2 regions of the Flavobacterium sp. TR2 genome follow, and region 1 is predicted to be linked to the other one. Evidence: riboswitches for the same ligand, from Rfam matches in the RefSeq annotation. Region 1 holds a riboswitch; the other holds the start of a gene.

Region 1 (7,840 bases):
AACATTGGTTTCGTACAAATAATTCTTTTGATTTTCTGCCAAAGCTTTTCTCAATTCTTTGTAAAAGCCATAGCTTAATGTATTGGCTACTTTATTAGAAGAAATCAAATCGAAACTGCTCTCTACAAGCGGAATATAATTTTCAACGAAAGGCGCACTTGCAGTATTGTCAATCGCAATTAAGTTTTCTAAATGATGTTCATTAGCGAAAGCAATAATATCTTTAATTGTATATGCTTCACCTTTAGTTTCAATATCACTTTTCCAGTTGCTGGTAACACCGTATTGGTTTAAAAGCAATTTTTTAGAATTTGCTATAGCAAAAACATTCAGCTTAATATCTTTACGTTTTTCAATTGCCGCAGCCGATTCTAAAATCTGGTTGATTAAAGTTCCTCCAACTAATCCGTGACCGAAAATAGCAATGTTGATTTTTTTAGAAACTCCAAAAATCTCTCCGTGAATTACGTTCAGCGCTTTGTTTAATTCTTCTTTCTTAACAACCAAACTCACGTTTTTACCTGTTACGGTGTTGTTAAACAAAATCGGAACAATTTTATTTTTGATTAAAGCGGTGTAAGGTTTATGGAAAGTGCTCAAATCCTGCCCTATAATCGAAATTACCGATACATTGTCTGTTACTGTAATTTGGTTTACGTCTTTAGAATAAAAGTCATTTTCGAACTCTTTTTCTAATTCGACCATTGCAAGCGTAGCTTTTTCAGTAGCAACCACAAGTCCGATTCCTCTTTCTGAAGAACCTTGAGAGATAATGCTCACACTGATATTGTGATCTCCCATTACTTTAAAAATTCGGGCATCGACTCCAGCTTTTCCAAGCAATCCTCGTCCTTCAAGATTTACAAGAGAAACATTTTCCAAAACAGAAAGCGTTTTAATTCCTTCTTTAGAAGAATCTGAGGTGATTAAAGTTCCGCGGTTTTCGTGGTTGAACGTATTTAAGATTCGTAACGGAATATTTTTTTCTAACAACGGAATAATCGTTTTGGCGTGCAAAATGGTTGCTCCAAAATTTGCCAGCTCATTTGCTTCGTTGAATGATAAATATTCAATTTTCTTCGCATCGGCAACCAAGTCTGGGTTTGCTGTGTAGATTCCGTCTACGTGCGTGAAGTTTTGCAGTTCTTCGGCATTCAAATAATTTGCGATTAACGAAGCGGTATAGTTACTGCCATTTCTACCTAAAGTAGTTGTGTCGTTGTTGTTGTTTGAGCCAATGAAGCCTGTAACTATATTAACCGTTTCGCCGTTATGTTCTTTAAAGTAGTTTACTACGTTTTTCTTTGAAAGCTGCTCTAATGGCTGTGCATCACCAAATTTAGAATCGGTTTTCAATAAATCTCTTGTATCTACAAAATTGGCAGGAATTCCTTTTTCCAATAAAATAGCCGTCAATAATTTAGCCGAAAGCAATTCTCCTTTTGACAAAATCTGATCTTTGATTTTTTTGCTGTAATCGCCAATTAGACTTACTCCCTCAAAAAGTTTATCTAAAACACTAAATTCTTCAGACAAATCTACTTGTGGGTAATCTGATATTTGATATTTTTTAAAATTCTCTAATAATTCTTTGTAACTGCCATTTTTAGCAGCAATTGTTAAGATAAATTCCAATTCATCAGTAGCATTTCCGCGTGCAGATACTACAACGGCGATTTTTTCACCTTGATTTACTTTATCTGAAATGATTGAAACAACTTTGTTAAGTCCTTCTCCGTTTGCTAATGATTTACCTCCAAATTTTAATACTTTCATTTTATTTCTTTATTGTTTCTGCCTTAAAAATGTCGGCAAGTAAATGATCTAATTGTTTGTACTCGATTAAAAAAGCGTCATGTCCGTGAACCGAATCAATTTCGCTGTAGAAAACATTGTCTTTAAATTTCTTCAATTCTTCGTAGGTTTCTACGTTTTCTTTTGCTGTAAAAAACAAATCTGAATTGATCCCGATGATATGAATTGAAGCTTCTGTTTTAGACAATAGACTTTCAAAGCTTTCACTATTTCTAGTGATATCAATTGTTTTAAGCAATTGATTCATTAATTTATAAGAAGACAGCTGATATCTTTTCTGCAATTTTTTTCCGTGATGTGCCAGCCAGCTTTCGATGTTAAAAATCAAAAGATCCTGATTGATTGTTCTCTGAAATTTTTCTTTGAATGATTCTGGCGAACGGTAGCAAAGCATTGCGTGTATTCTGGCATCTTCAATTGGTTTTGAAGAATTGTTTAAAATCTGCTCTTGCAGAAAACAATTGGCGATAAGCCAGTCGGTAGATTTCCAGTCGCTCGCAATCGGGATAAGGTTTTCTGTAATGTTTGGCGCCAAAGCAATGATTTCCCATGCAATTCCGCCGCCTACAGAACCTCCAATAACTGCAAAAAGCTTTTTAATATTTAAAGCTTTTACGCCTTCAACAAAGATTCTTGCAATATCTCTTGCTGTAAAGTCAAGATAATTTTCGATTAGGAAAGAATTGCTTCCATTTCCAGGAATATCAAAGGCTAAAATGGTGTAAACAGCAGTATCGATGGTTTTACCTTCGCCAATCAAGTCATTCCACCAGCCATTTTCGCCAGTCACCTGCGCATTTCCTGTTAGGGCATGGTTAACCAAAACAATAGGCGCACTGTGCAATGGCTGTCCTGACAGTGTAAAACTTAATGGTATAGAATGATAAGCTGCACCACTTTCTGTGATGAAATCTTGAATTATGATGGGACTTGGTATATTTTCCAATTTCAAATCTGTTGTATTATTGATTTGTATATGGAAATATTAGAAAGAAAAACTAGGTTTAACTAGAAAAAATCTTGTTGTTATCTTTCCACGTTTGGCGTGGTAGAATGTAGCACCTTCTTCGTTTTACCGAAGGGTTGCTAAGGCTTCATCGGGTCTAATCCCTCGTCCTTTCTTTATAACATTTCAATACGTGTTTGAACTTAACGGTGCAAATTAACTACTATTTTCTCTAACAAACAAATTTTATCTAAAAGTGTTTGTTAAATTTCTGAGACTTACTTTAGCAAAAACTATTATACGCAAAAATTTACCGAACAAAAATGCCCAGTAAAATTAAGCAGGTTTTACCCTAGTTTATGATGCTTTTCCGTTTAGATAAAAAGCGTTTCATTTTCTTTTGAATACATCAAAAACAATAAAGAGTTTGGTGCTTTTTTCTCTGCCCCTTTTCCTTCTTCTGTTATTCCAGCCTCAGTTATTCCGAATCTTGGGTGAGCCAATTCGTTTATTGGTGGCGGATTATTTTTTCTTGTCCTTCTGTTTTTCAAATTTGAAATTTTTTCTGCTAAGTAGTTCAATGTGCTCATGATATTAAGTTTTAGTTAAGTTGCGTTTTATAATCTTTATTTCTCGTTTATCTTTTTGTTAAATCGGTTTCTGGAATAAAAAAAACCCTTTTGGATTTTTTAGATACCAAAAGGGTTTAAGTTTTTACACTCGTGTATGCTTTTAGTATCAACAGACGTATGCGCAAATAAGCGCGACAGTAAACATCTTGTTCATCTGTAAGGATTTATTCATCTGTGATTTATATTGTATTTTATTTAAATTCTGCATTTGTATTAAATTAAAAAGCCTCCCAAAATTTTTCGGGAGGCTTTTACTATATTATTATTGTATTCTTACAATTTTTTTAAGCAATAGACACCCCACCTTCGGTCTTAACCGAAATGGCACAAAACATTTTATTGACTTTTAAGTTCATTTGATTTCTAGTAGTTTTTGGGTATAACAAATATGCAAATATTTTTTTTATTACACAAATTAAATTCAGGAATTTAATTACAAAAATCGTTAAAAATCAGTTTTTTATCGTCGAAAAACATCTTACAAAAACGAAAACGAAATAATAAAGGTAAAAACCTTACAAAAACCACCTTCTTTTCTTCATAATTCCATTTGACAAATCAATTTATCAAAGAACCTTTTGTGTTTTTTTTTCTTTTAGAGCCAAAAAATTACAGCCAAACGGCTTCTTTTGTTCTAATTCGCTCAGCAATTTTCAGAATATCAGTGATAATTCCTCTTGAAATTGCCTGTTTGCATGGCGGAGCGCTCTGAATTACGATTGGAATATCGGCGTAAGATTTGGTATAAATTTCAAAAATGGTATCCGAACCTTTTAATTGTCCGATTGGAGAATCTGCCGATTCCGAAATCAATTTGGCTTCTAAAGTTCCTTTTTCCACATCAAACTCTCCTACATACCTTAGCAAGTGATTTTCTGCTTGGGTAATTTTGGCAATTTTAAAAGATTTATCGACTGCTTCTTTGTTAAGCACTCCATTTTTTTCCAAGTGCTCTTCGGTTATAAATGGTTTGATTTTAATATCTGAAAATTCAAAATCTTTTCCGATTTCTCTCGCCAATATCAGCAGCTTTCTTGCGGTATCGTTTCCTGAAAGATCTTCTTTAAAATTTGACTTCATTAAACCTAAAAGGCTCGCATCTTTTAAAACAGAGGAAAACGAAATGTCTTCAGATGAAAATCTATTAAAGACATAACTCAGATTGTCCGAAAAAACGCCTCTAATCTTCGTGATTTTTTCTCCCGAATAGTACAAATCTCTTAAGGTCTGCAAAACAGGAATTCCCGTTTCGACTGAGGTTTCATAAAGAAACTCTTTGTCGTGCTTTTTAAGATTTGTTCGTAATTCTTTGTACAAATCTATCGGTAGCGTATTGGCTTTTTTGTTTACCGCAACAATATTGAATCCGTTTTTGATTAGCGTATTATAATGCTTCACCAATTCATCGCTATCTGTTGCATCGACGGCAATCAAATTTTCAAATTCGTTTTCATGCGCAAATTCGACAATATCTTCTACTTTAAAAGGAACTGCCAATTGTCTGAAATTGGTTTCCCAAGAATACCCTACGCCTTCTTTCTCAAAAAAAGCAACCGTCGAATTGGTTATAATTGGAAAATGAAAATCGATATTTTTGCTTTCAAGGAAAAACTCTTGACTTTCGATAATCTGATTAATCAAAGTGCTTCCGATATTCCCTATTCCAAAAAGGATAATGTTTATTTTAAGCTTTGACATAATTTCTAATTTTTTATTTAGCCATATAAGTGATGTAAGTTCATTTAGCACCATCAATGTTATTAAAATTAGACGCACTGCAGTGCGTCTCTACGGTGCGTTTCTACAGTACGATTCTTCTAAAATGCACTTATATTTCTTATATGATTTAAATTTTATAATGGTGTTTTTCATAAAAAATTACCTTTAGCAAAACCACTCGCTAAAGGCAATTTTTCAAACAAAAAACAAAAAAACCTAATTTTTATTGATGCTGAATTGAGAAAGCGAAACGCTTTCAAAAACAGCCTGAAGATCTGCAATTAAATCTTCAATATCTTCTATTCCCACAGACAAACGAATCAAATCTTTAGAAACTCCCGTTTCTATTTGTTCTGCTTCTGTTAGCTGCTGGTGCGTAGTACTTGCAGGGTGAATAATAAGTGATTTTGTATCACCGATATTGGCCAGCAGTGAGAATAGTTTTGTGTCGTCTACTACTTTTTTGGCAGCATCAAAACCTCCTTTTAATCCGAAAGTGATAATGCCGCTTTGCCCTTCTGGCAGATATTCTTTAGCCAGATCATAATATTTGTTCGATTTTAAGCCTGGATAATTTACCCAAACCACCTCATCTTGTTTTTCTAACCATTCGGCTAGCGCCAAAGCATTTTCACTATGTTTTTTAATTCGGATTGGAAGTGTTTCTAGTCCCTGAATAATTTGAAAAGCATTAAATGGACTCAAAGCAGCACCAAAATCACGCAGCCCTTCTATTCGCGCTTTTGCAATAAAAGCCGCATTTCCTAAAGCTTCATGATATACTAATCCGTGGTATCCTGCAGATGGCTCGGTAAATTCAGGGAATTTTCCGTTTGCCCAGTCAAAGTTTCCAGCATCAATGATAACGCCTCCTAACGAAGTTCCGTTTCCTGCGATATATTTGGTTAAGGAATGAATTACAATATCGGCGCCATACTTAATTGGGTTTAATAAATAAGGTGTCGCAACTGTATTATCTACTATAAATGGCACTTTGAATGCTTTGGCTTCTGCCGAAATTGCTTTTAAATCTAATACATCTAATTTTGGGTTCCCAAGAGATTCAACAAAGAAAGTTCGTGTGTTTTCTTTAGCTGCTTTGGTAAAGTTTTCAGGTTTTGAAGGATCAACAAAAGTGGTTGTGATTCCTAATCTTGGCAGCGTCACTTTTAAAAGATTATACGTCCCGCCGTATAAACTGTTTGATGCTACGATATGATCTCCTGCTTTTAGCAAAGTCAATAAAGTTGTTGAAATTGCCGATGCTCCAGAAGCCGTTACAACAGCTCCAATTCCGCCTTCTAGCGCTGCCAGACGCTGTTCTAGAATATCGTTTGTCGGGTTATTTAATCTCGTATAAATGAATCCAGCTTCGGCAAGGCCAAATAAATTGGCAGCATGATCTGCATTGTTAAATACATATGATGATGTCTGATAAATAGGCACTGCTCTAGTTCCTGCGTTTTTAGTTACGTCGTGTCCTGCGTGTAATGCGTTTGTTGCAAATTTTTGTGTACTCATGATTTCTTAGTTTTTAGGTATTTTTAATACGTTATATATTGTAATTGATATTGATTTTTGAAATTGATTTAAGCTAAAATATCTTCTGCTTCTTCTTCAAGATCGTATAGATGAAACAGTAACGATTTTTGCGTTTTTATTTGCTGTTCGGGATCATATTTTAGAACTTCTGCTGGTGATTCTTCCAAATTATCATTTCTTAATAGGTATTGAAATGCGATTGTATTTATATCTAGCGTATTCATAATTTAAGGCTTAAAATGTTGGAAATAAAAAAGCCCTTTCGGATGGCGACCAAAAGGGCTTATAGCTTAACTATAACAAAGATTGTCTCTTTCACTTTTGGCAACAGCAAATTGGGATGCACATTTGCATCATCTTACAACACATCATATTTCTTTTTGCTATTGTTTTCATTTTATTTTAAAATTGAATTTGACTATTTTTTAAATTCGACTAATTCGATAGGATAAGTGTAGTAAGTATTTTTTTAACGACCAAATTAAAATGGAAGTTTTATATGTTTTTTTTTGAAATTTCTTTCAAGCCTTTATTTATAAGGCTTGAAAGAAATTATTTCAATTAAAATTTAAAGCTTAAACGGGCAAAACCAAATCTTCCGTTCAATCCAAATTGAGAAACGGCTCTTGAATACGCAAACTGATTCGCATTTGTCAAATCTGTACTTGGCGCTGGCGACAAAGTTGGAGTTGTGTTTGTAAATGCAGGTGTTGCAGGATTGTTTCTGTCCGGATAAACGTCTCCTATATTATTAACTCCAATTGTAGCTCTCAAATGCTTGTTGATCTGATAGCCTAAAGATAAATCGGTAACCAATTTTGCGCTATATTCTGGATGTTCGTACACTGAAGAAAATCCATCTAGATTAACATCTGTCGCTCCTGGATCTGTAACTTTGCCGAAATAGCTGTTTCTTAAATAAATATCCAGTTTTTTAATGCTAAAAGTAGTCATCAAATTGGCTTTCACTTTCGGAATGGCTTCTTCTAAATATACTCGGCTCGATTCTGGAAAGAATGAATAGATATAAGGTTCTCCTCCTGCATCAACAATAGATTTTGGTATATGCAAATCGCCTACCCTTTTGGTTTCATTAAAACTAAATGCAAAATCATTTCTGATTGCAAAATCTTGAATGACATCATATTTCTGAGAAATTACCAAATCAATTCCTTTGGTTTCAGAA
Region 2 (7,840 bases), 1.9 Mb from region 1:
TGAATAATGTTTAACATAATAGTGTTTTTATTTATATTTGAGAAAGAATTTAACAAAATTATATGTTAAACGGCACAAGAAAATACTCTTATTAAATATCATAATGGAGCTGATACACAATTTAGAACTTTTTCAGACCATTTTTAATTCTGCGCCAAACGGTATAGCGGTTTTACAGCCTTTGTACAATAAGGAAGGCAAAGCAGAAGATTTTTTGATATTGCTGTTTAATAACTACTTAATAAACTGGATCGGCAATTCAGATTATAATGGAAAAAGATACAGTGAAATCTTTTCTAATGTAAAAGAAACAAACATTCTCGAAAAGTTTATTGAAACTTTAGAAACCGGTATTCCAGCTAATTTTGAGCATTGGTACCGCCATGAATCCGAGAAGCATTGTTTTAGATTTACTGCCGTGAATCAAGGCCAGCTGTTGGTGATCACAATGGAGGATATCACCGAAAAAAAGCAAGCAGAAACAGCTTTGAACGAAGCATTGATTGAGACCGAAAAGCAAAAAAGACTTTACGATTCCATAATAAACAGCACCCCCGATTTGGTGTATGCATTTGATCTCGATTATAAATTCACTTACGCAAACAAAGCCCTACTGACAATGTGGGGAAAATCGGCAGAGGATGCCATAGGACGCGGATTAAGAGAAAATGGCTATGAAGACTGGCACGCCGAAATGCACGAAGCGGAAATAGATGCTGTTGTTGCCGAAAAAAAGCCCATTCGAGGAACAGTTTCTTTCCCGCACGCAGAACTGGGAAGAAGAATTTACGACTATATTTTTGTTCCAGTTTTTAATGAAAGAGGAGAAGTAGAGCTTGTAGTTGGAACTACGAGAGATATTACAGAAAGCAAGCAAGCCGAAGGAAAACTTCAGCAAAGCGAGAATCGTTTTCGTAAAATGATCCATCAGACGCCCGCTCCAACCTTAGTGCTTAGGGGCGATGATCTAGTCATTGAGCAAATCAACAAGCATATGCTGCAAATGATTGGCCGCGGAGAAGAAATTATCGGTATGCGATTGATAGACGTACTGCCAGAACTTGAAGGGCAGTATGTGTGGGAACAGGTTCTTAAAGTGTACAATGAAGGAATTCCTTTTGACCAAAGCGAAGTTCTCGTACCGCATAATCGCACAGGAGAAGTAAAAAACTACTATTACAATTTGGCCTATCGTCCATTAATTGAAGACGGAGAAATAACAGGAATGATTCAGGTTGCAGTCGAAGTGACGCAGCAAGTAGAAGCGCGCCAAAAAATGGAAGAAAGTGAAAGCCGTTTTCGAGCTTTAGTCAACGCGTCATCCGATCTCGTTTACCGCATGGATGCCGACTGGATGATTATGCATGATCTCGAAGGCGAACGGCTTTCTAGCACTGGAGGACACGGAATCAATTGGCTGGATAAATTTGTCCATCCCAGCGATTTAAAGCAGGCGGTTCATCTTATTTCAAAATCGATAGTAGAAAAAAGCATTTTTGAAATGGAGCACCGAATCATAAATGCCGATGATTCTGTCAAATGGGTCTTTTCAAGAGTGGTTCCAATATTAGATGAGAAGCAAAAGATTGTAGAATGGTTTGGTGCCGCAAGTGATATTACTTCGCAAAAAGAACTTCAAAATGTAATTGCAGAAAGCGAAGAAAAATTCAGACAGCTTGCAGATCTGGTTCCGCAAATTATCTGGACAGCACATCCAGACGGATTCATAGATTATTATAATAGACGTTGGTATGAATATACAGGTTTTAACGAACACGAATTTGGCGATTCCAGCTGGGTTCCGACACTTCACCCAGATGATGTTTCTCGGGTTCTAAAAACGTGGTACCAAAGTGTTCATGCAGGCTCTTCGTATCAGATTGAATTTCGTTTAAAAAATGGAAATACAGGAGAATACCGCTGGTTTTTGAGCAAGGCGCTTCCTATTAGAGATAAAGAAGGCATCATTACCAATTGGTTTGGCACCTGCACCGATATACATGAGCAAAAATCTACGACCGAAAAACTGGAGATTCTGGTGGCAGACCGAACCAAAGAGCTGCAGCGTTCTAACGATGACTTACAGCAGTTTGCCCATGTTGCTTCGCACGATTTGAAAGAACCCGTGAGAAAAATAAAAACATTTGTAAGCCGTCTGGAGGACCATTTGGAAGGACATCTTGACGAGTCGTCAACGAGATATATTGAAAGAATTCATGTCGCGGCAGACCGTATGTTTACTATGATTGACGGTGTGCTTGCTTATTCTAAAATCAATGCCGATTTGCAAAAAACGACAATGGTCGATTTAAATGAAGTCATTAAGAATATTGAAACCGATCTTGAAATAGCGCTTCAAAATACAGGCGGTAAAATTTACTATGAGGAGCTTCCAATTCTAGAAGGAGCTTCTGTATTGCTGTATCAGCTGTTTTATAACCTGATAAATAATTCTATAAAATTTGCTAAAGAAAATGTGCCTCCGCTAATTACCATTAAAGCACAAGAGCAAAACGAAGACGGTAAACGAACAGCCGTAATTACTGTTGAAGATAACGGAATTGGATTTGATCTTGATCATACCGGACGCATTTTTGAAACTTTTACCCGTCTAAATTCTAAAGACCGCTATGAAGGAACAGGTTTAGGACTGTCTCTTTGTAAAAAAATAACCGAAAGGCACGGTGGAAGTATTACGGCAACTGGAGTTTCTAATGAAGGGGCTGTTTTTAGCATTACGCTGCCAATTGAACAAAAAGAAAAAGATATCTAAATTATGAGCCAAAAAATAATTTTATTAGCCGATGATGATAAAGATGACGCAGAAATGTTTTGCGAAGCATGGGCAGATATAGATGAAAGTATTGTTTGCCATTGTGCAGAAAATGGCGATGAAGCATTAAAAATACTGCAGAGTCAAGACAAAATTCCTGAGGTTGTCTTTCTAGATTTAAATATGCCCATTATGAATGGCTGGGAATGTTTAAAGCAATTAAAATTGGATGATCGCTATAAAGAGATTCCGGTAATCATGATTTCTACTTCCTCTTATAAAAATGATATGGATGCTGCTGCTAACCTTGGAGCTGTGTGCTATTTTGTAAAACCAAATAATTTTAATGACTTAAAACAAGTGCTGCGCTCGATTGCCTTAAATCTTGATAACGGATTAAAAGAGCCGATTTCAGATCTGGAAAATAAATACCTGCACATTTTTCTTTAAAACATAAAAACATATTTTGAGCGGAAGGCTTAAAATGTATGAATTTCTTCTATTGATAAAGCGTTTTAAAAACTCTTATTTTGTTTTTAAAATTTTGATTATTAGTGTTTTGGGTCTTTTTAAAAACCGCTTTTTAATAAATTTGAAAAAAAATCAATTTAAACTTTACTAATTCGGTAGAATTACTATATATTTGTATCGCAGAAAAGTTATATCATGATACTTATCCAGAAAGACTGAGGGAATAGGCCCAATGAAGTCTTAGCAACCTGTTGCCGAATAAGGTGCTAAATCCTTCCGCTGAATGCGGGCAGATAAGAAGATTTCATCCGTAAATCTGTTTAAGATCATAAATGTTAAATCTTTATTTTTTTTAAATGAAAGCAGAATCAATTTTATATGCCGGTTATGAGTTTTTGAATTCAATTTTTGAAGAAAACAGTTTTGCTTTTTTTTGAAGGCAAAAACTCTAGCTTATCCCACACATTTCTTTTTAAAAAATAGCAACAATTGCTGATGGCATTTTCCATTGGCCTGAAATTCTTTTGTCTAATCTTAAAATCAAAATAAAAATGAAAAAAATACTATTAGCTTTTGCCTTGTTTCTTGGAGCTGCTCAAACGCAGGCGCAAGAAAATAATTTGCAGTTAAAAGGTACTGTTGCAGATACAGTGGCACAATACGTTTACTTGCAGAAGTTTCACAATAAAATGTTTACCACGATCGATTCGGCAAAAGTAAAAGACGGGAATTTTAGTTTTAAAACAAAAGTAAAAATGCCAGATCTATACGGATTAAGCGTAAATACAGAAAGCTCGCCATTGTATGTTTTTCTAGAAAAAGAACCGATTACAGTAAAACTGAGTCCGAAGAAATATTATACAGCATCTGTGGTTGAAGGTTCTGCTTCTCAGGATTTGTTTGAAACCTACAAAAAGGCCAAAGATGTTGAAATCAGCAAATTTATAACCGAAAATCCAAAATCTATTGTTTCTGCTTATGTATTGTACAGAAACTGGTCGTACAGATTATCTCCAGAACAGATCACGCAAAATATCGCTTTGCTAGACAAGAGCCTTCAAAATACCACTTACGTGAAAGAGCTAAAAGAACTGGCTATTGTTTTAGACGGATTGGCAGTTGGTAAAAAAGCCCCAGATTTTACAGCCAATGATCCTAACGGAAAGCCAGTTCGTCTATATGACAATTTAAAAGGCTACACTTTAATCGATTTTTGGGCTTCGTGGTGCGGACCGTGCCGAAAAGAGAATCCGAATATTGTAGCGGCTTATAAAGAATTTCATGATAAAGGATTCAATATCGTGGCAATTTCTCTGGACAAAAAGAAAGAAAATTGGATTAAAGGAATTCAGGATGATAATTTAACATGGACGCACGTTTCTGATTTGCTTTTTTGGAACAGCGCAGTAGCTAAGCTGTATGGCGTAAGAGCTATTCCGGGAAATTATTTAGTGGATTCAAAAGGGACAATTGTTGCCAAGAACCTGCACGGAGAAGAATTGCAAGCTACATTAAAAAGACTTTTAGAAAATAAAATCTAAGAAAGAAATAGGCAATCCTGTCTTCCTGATGAATGATAAGATTGAAAAGAAATACAAATAATTGCACTATTAGTTAATTTTAAAATGACAAGGATATGAATGCTATTGAGCCAACAACAAAACCAACAGAGCCTGAGTGTTACTTCTCTAAATTTAGAGAAAACACAGTAGGAATAGATCATACTTTCGAATCGGTTTACGGAGAACAGAACCTAGTTTATGCAGACTGGGTTGCCAGCGGAAGACTATACGCCCCGATCGAGGATATAATGCTCAATAAAATTGGTCCTATGATTGCCAATACGCATTCACTTTCAAGTCAGACAGGAAAAACATCTACTTATGCCTATCAGTATGCGAGAGAAATAATAAAAAAATCGGTTAATGCCAATGAATCTGATGTTTTGGTAACGACGGGAAGCGGAATGACAGCTGCCTTATCAAAACTGCAGCGCATTATTGGCGTGAGAAAAAATTACGAAACAGAAACTGATAAGCCCGTAGTTTTTATCACACACATGGAGCATCATTCCAATCAGGTTCCGTGGTACGAAATTAATGCCGACGTTGTAATTCTTCAGCCTGATGAGAATAATTTAGTCAATCCGAAAGCTCTTGGTGATGCCATTGCAAAATATGCCGACAGAAGCTTAAAAATCGGTTCATTTACGGCTTGCTCAAATGTTACGGGTATTATTACGCCATATCACGAATTGGCCAAGATTATGCATCAAAACAAAGGACTTTGTTTTGTAGATTTTGCGGCTTCGGCACCTTATGTCAAAATTGATATGCACCCTAGCGATCCAGAAGAACAATTGGATGCAATTTTCTTTTCGCCCCATAAATTTTTAGGAGGTCCCGGAACCTGCGGGATTCTGGTTTTTAATGAAAAATTATACCAATCTGATTTTCCTGATAATCCAGGGGGAGGAAATGTAAGATGGACCAATCCGTTGGGAAAATATTGCTACAGCGATAGTATAGAAGTGAGAGAAGATGGCGGAACTCCTGGATTTTTGCAGGTTATTAGAACCGCATTGGCTTTAGAATTGAAAGAGCAGATGGGAATAGAGAAAATTAAAGAAAGAGAAAAAGAACTGCTTGATCTCTGCTTTTCGAGACTTCAAAAAATACAGGGTTTATCGATTTTAGGAGATTTAACCACTGAACGAATTGGCTGTGTATCGTTTGTAATTGAAGACATTCATTACAATCTGATCGTTAGGCTTTTAAATGACCGTTTCGGAATTCAGGTGCGCGGAGGCTGGTCGTGTGCAAGCACTTATGCGCATTATTTGTTCAATATCAGCGAAAAGAAATCGGCAGAAATTACAAACGAATTATTGCAGCGAAATCAGACCAATAAACCCGGCTGGGTTCGTTTGTCGCTTCATCCCATTACAACCAATGAAGAGCTTTTGTATATCTGCGACGCAATTGAAAAAGTGGCTTTGAATTATAAAAAATGGAAAAAAGATTATGAGTATAATTCGGTTTCAAATGAATTTGAAAATCCGAAAATTAAAGATAATATTGAAAGAGAAGTGAAGCAATGGTTTAAGTTAGATTAGTATTAGTTAGTAGCAAACCTAACAGGTTTTTAAAACCTGTTAGGTTTATAAATGAAATTTTTAAACAGATACAATATGATTACTACAAAAACGGATTGACGGAATTAAGCCATTTGATAGAAAACGAAATAATCAGTCCGCCAAATATTAATGTAATTGGAGAATTGAATAAAGAAACGGTTGATACAGCACTTGCACTCCTAAGAGAAAATAAAACGAATGGCAGAAAACTAATCATGAAGATTCATAAAGAATGAGAACAATACCAAGGAGAATCGTAACAGGCTTGCGAAACGGAAAATCGATTATAGAGCAGGATGAAATTGTTTCGAATGTATCGGAGCATTTTCCGGGATTAATTATTTCAGATATCTGGTCGACAGATTCGACACCAGCAAAATTTGAAGAAAAGGTTATAGAAAATAATGCTTTTCCAAATACTCCAAAAAACGGAAGCTATTTTCGCTACGTTCAGATTCCGCCCGATAAAGATTTGGGTGTGATAGCCTTAGAAGGAAAACCGCATCCGCTAATGCATCAGACCGATACTTTAGATTATATAATCATTATTTCGGGTGAAATTTACCTGATTGTAGACGAAGAAGAAACCTTGCTTCAAGCTGGGGATATTGTAATTCAACGCGGAACGAACCATGCTTGGAGCAACCGATCAAATTCGCCTTGTATCCAATTGGCCGTTTTATTGGATGCCGTTAAAGCTGAAAAATAATATATATACGCCGATAATTACATTTTGATTTCTTTCTAAAATTGCAGTGATTTGTTTGATTACTGCAATTTTTTTTCCTTTAAAATAAGTCTTGAAGCCTTAAAAATTGTTCCAATTTATAAAATGAAACAATTTTGAGTATTCGTTTTCTAAAGTGTTGAATAATAATTGTTTAAATTTATGTCAAAATAATTATATCAAAATCCCAATTTCAGAATGTACGCCGTGATTTTTTTAAGGTAAATTTCAATTTTTACCGAAAGTTTTGTTGAATAATATTGATTGCAAATTCCCAAAAATGAAAAATCAAATCAATAAAATCGGATGTGTTATTGGCAATTTAGAGTTTTAAATTTAAAACTTTTGATTCTTTTCCTATTGTGCTGCTGCAAGTTAGGTTTTGCACAGCAAGATACCGTCAGTCTTAAATCTGCAAAAAAAATAAGACTTGACGAAGCTATTTTATTGGGCATTAAAAACAACAGGCAGCTAAAACTGGCAAATGCCGATTTGGCCATTGCTAATGAAAATGTCGGTCAAGCTAAAATTGCAAAAGCGCCAAGAATAAGCCTAAACGGCGGATACAATTATATTGGAGATCCTAAGCTGTATGAAGGATTTTATCAAAGCCAGATTACGGTAGATTATTACAACCATCAGGCATTTGCCAATATTATTTCAACACTGCCTATTTACGCTGGAAACGCGATTAATAACAGAATCAATCAGCAGGAATTAATCAGTCAGATGC

The links. A riboswitch is a leader RNA that binds a small molecule or an ion and turns the genes downstream of it on or off. The one in region 1 is predicted to bind S-adenosylmethionine.
Region 2: it holds a riboswitch for S-adenosylmethionine, as region 1 does, so the genes downstream of both, N4T20_RS20265 (TlpA disulfide reductase family protein) here and N4T20_RS07170 (alpha/beta fold hydrolase) in region 1, are expected to answer to the same signal.

What each region holds. Positions count from the first base shown of each region.
Region 1 is NZ_CP104307.1:1,556,411-1,564,250, reverse strand. Features, by position in the region: gene thrA (bifunctional aspartate kinase/homoserine dehydrogenase I) at 1-1,776, opposite strand, end outside; gene N4T20_RS07170 (alpha/beta fold hydrolase) at 1,778-2,761, opposite strand; SAM riboswitch class I at 2,839-2,946, opposite strand; gene N4T20_RS07165 (hypothetical protein) at 3,136-3,351, opposite strand; gene N4T20_RS07160 (aspartate kinase) at 4,003-5,091, opposite strand; gene N4T20_RS07155 (O-acetylhomoserine aminocarboxypropyltransferase/cysteine synthase family protein) at 5,329-6,633, opposite strand; gene N4T20_RS07150 (hypothetical protein) at 6,702-6,878, opposite strand; partial or broken gene N4T20_RS21810 (TonB-dependent receptor plug domain-containing protein) at 7,216-7,840, opposite strand, start outside.
Region 2 is NZ_CP104307.1:4,750,502-4,758,341, reverse strand. Features, by position in the region: gene N4T20_RS20275 (PAS domain S-box protein) at 104-2,773, shown strand; gene N4T20_RS20270 (response regulator) at 2,777-3,223, shown strand; SAM riboswitch class I at 3,444-3,544, shown strand; gene N4T20_RS20265 (TlpA disulfide reductase family protein) at 3,796-4,785, shown strand; gene N4T20_RS20260 (aminotransferase class V-fold PLP-dependent enzyme) at 4,881-6,359, shown strand; gene N4T20_RS20255 (hypothetical protein) at 6,455-6,616, shown strand; gene N4T20_RS20250 (cupin domain-containing protein) at 6,613-7,089, shown strand; gene N4T20_RS20245 (TolC family protein) at 7,453-7,840, shown strand, end outside.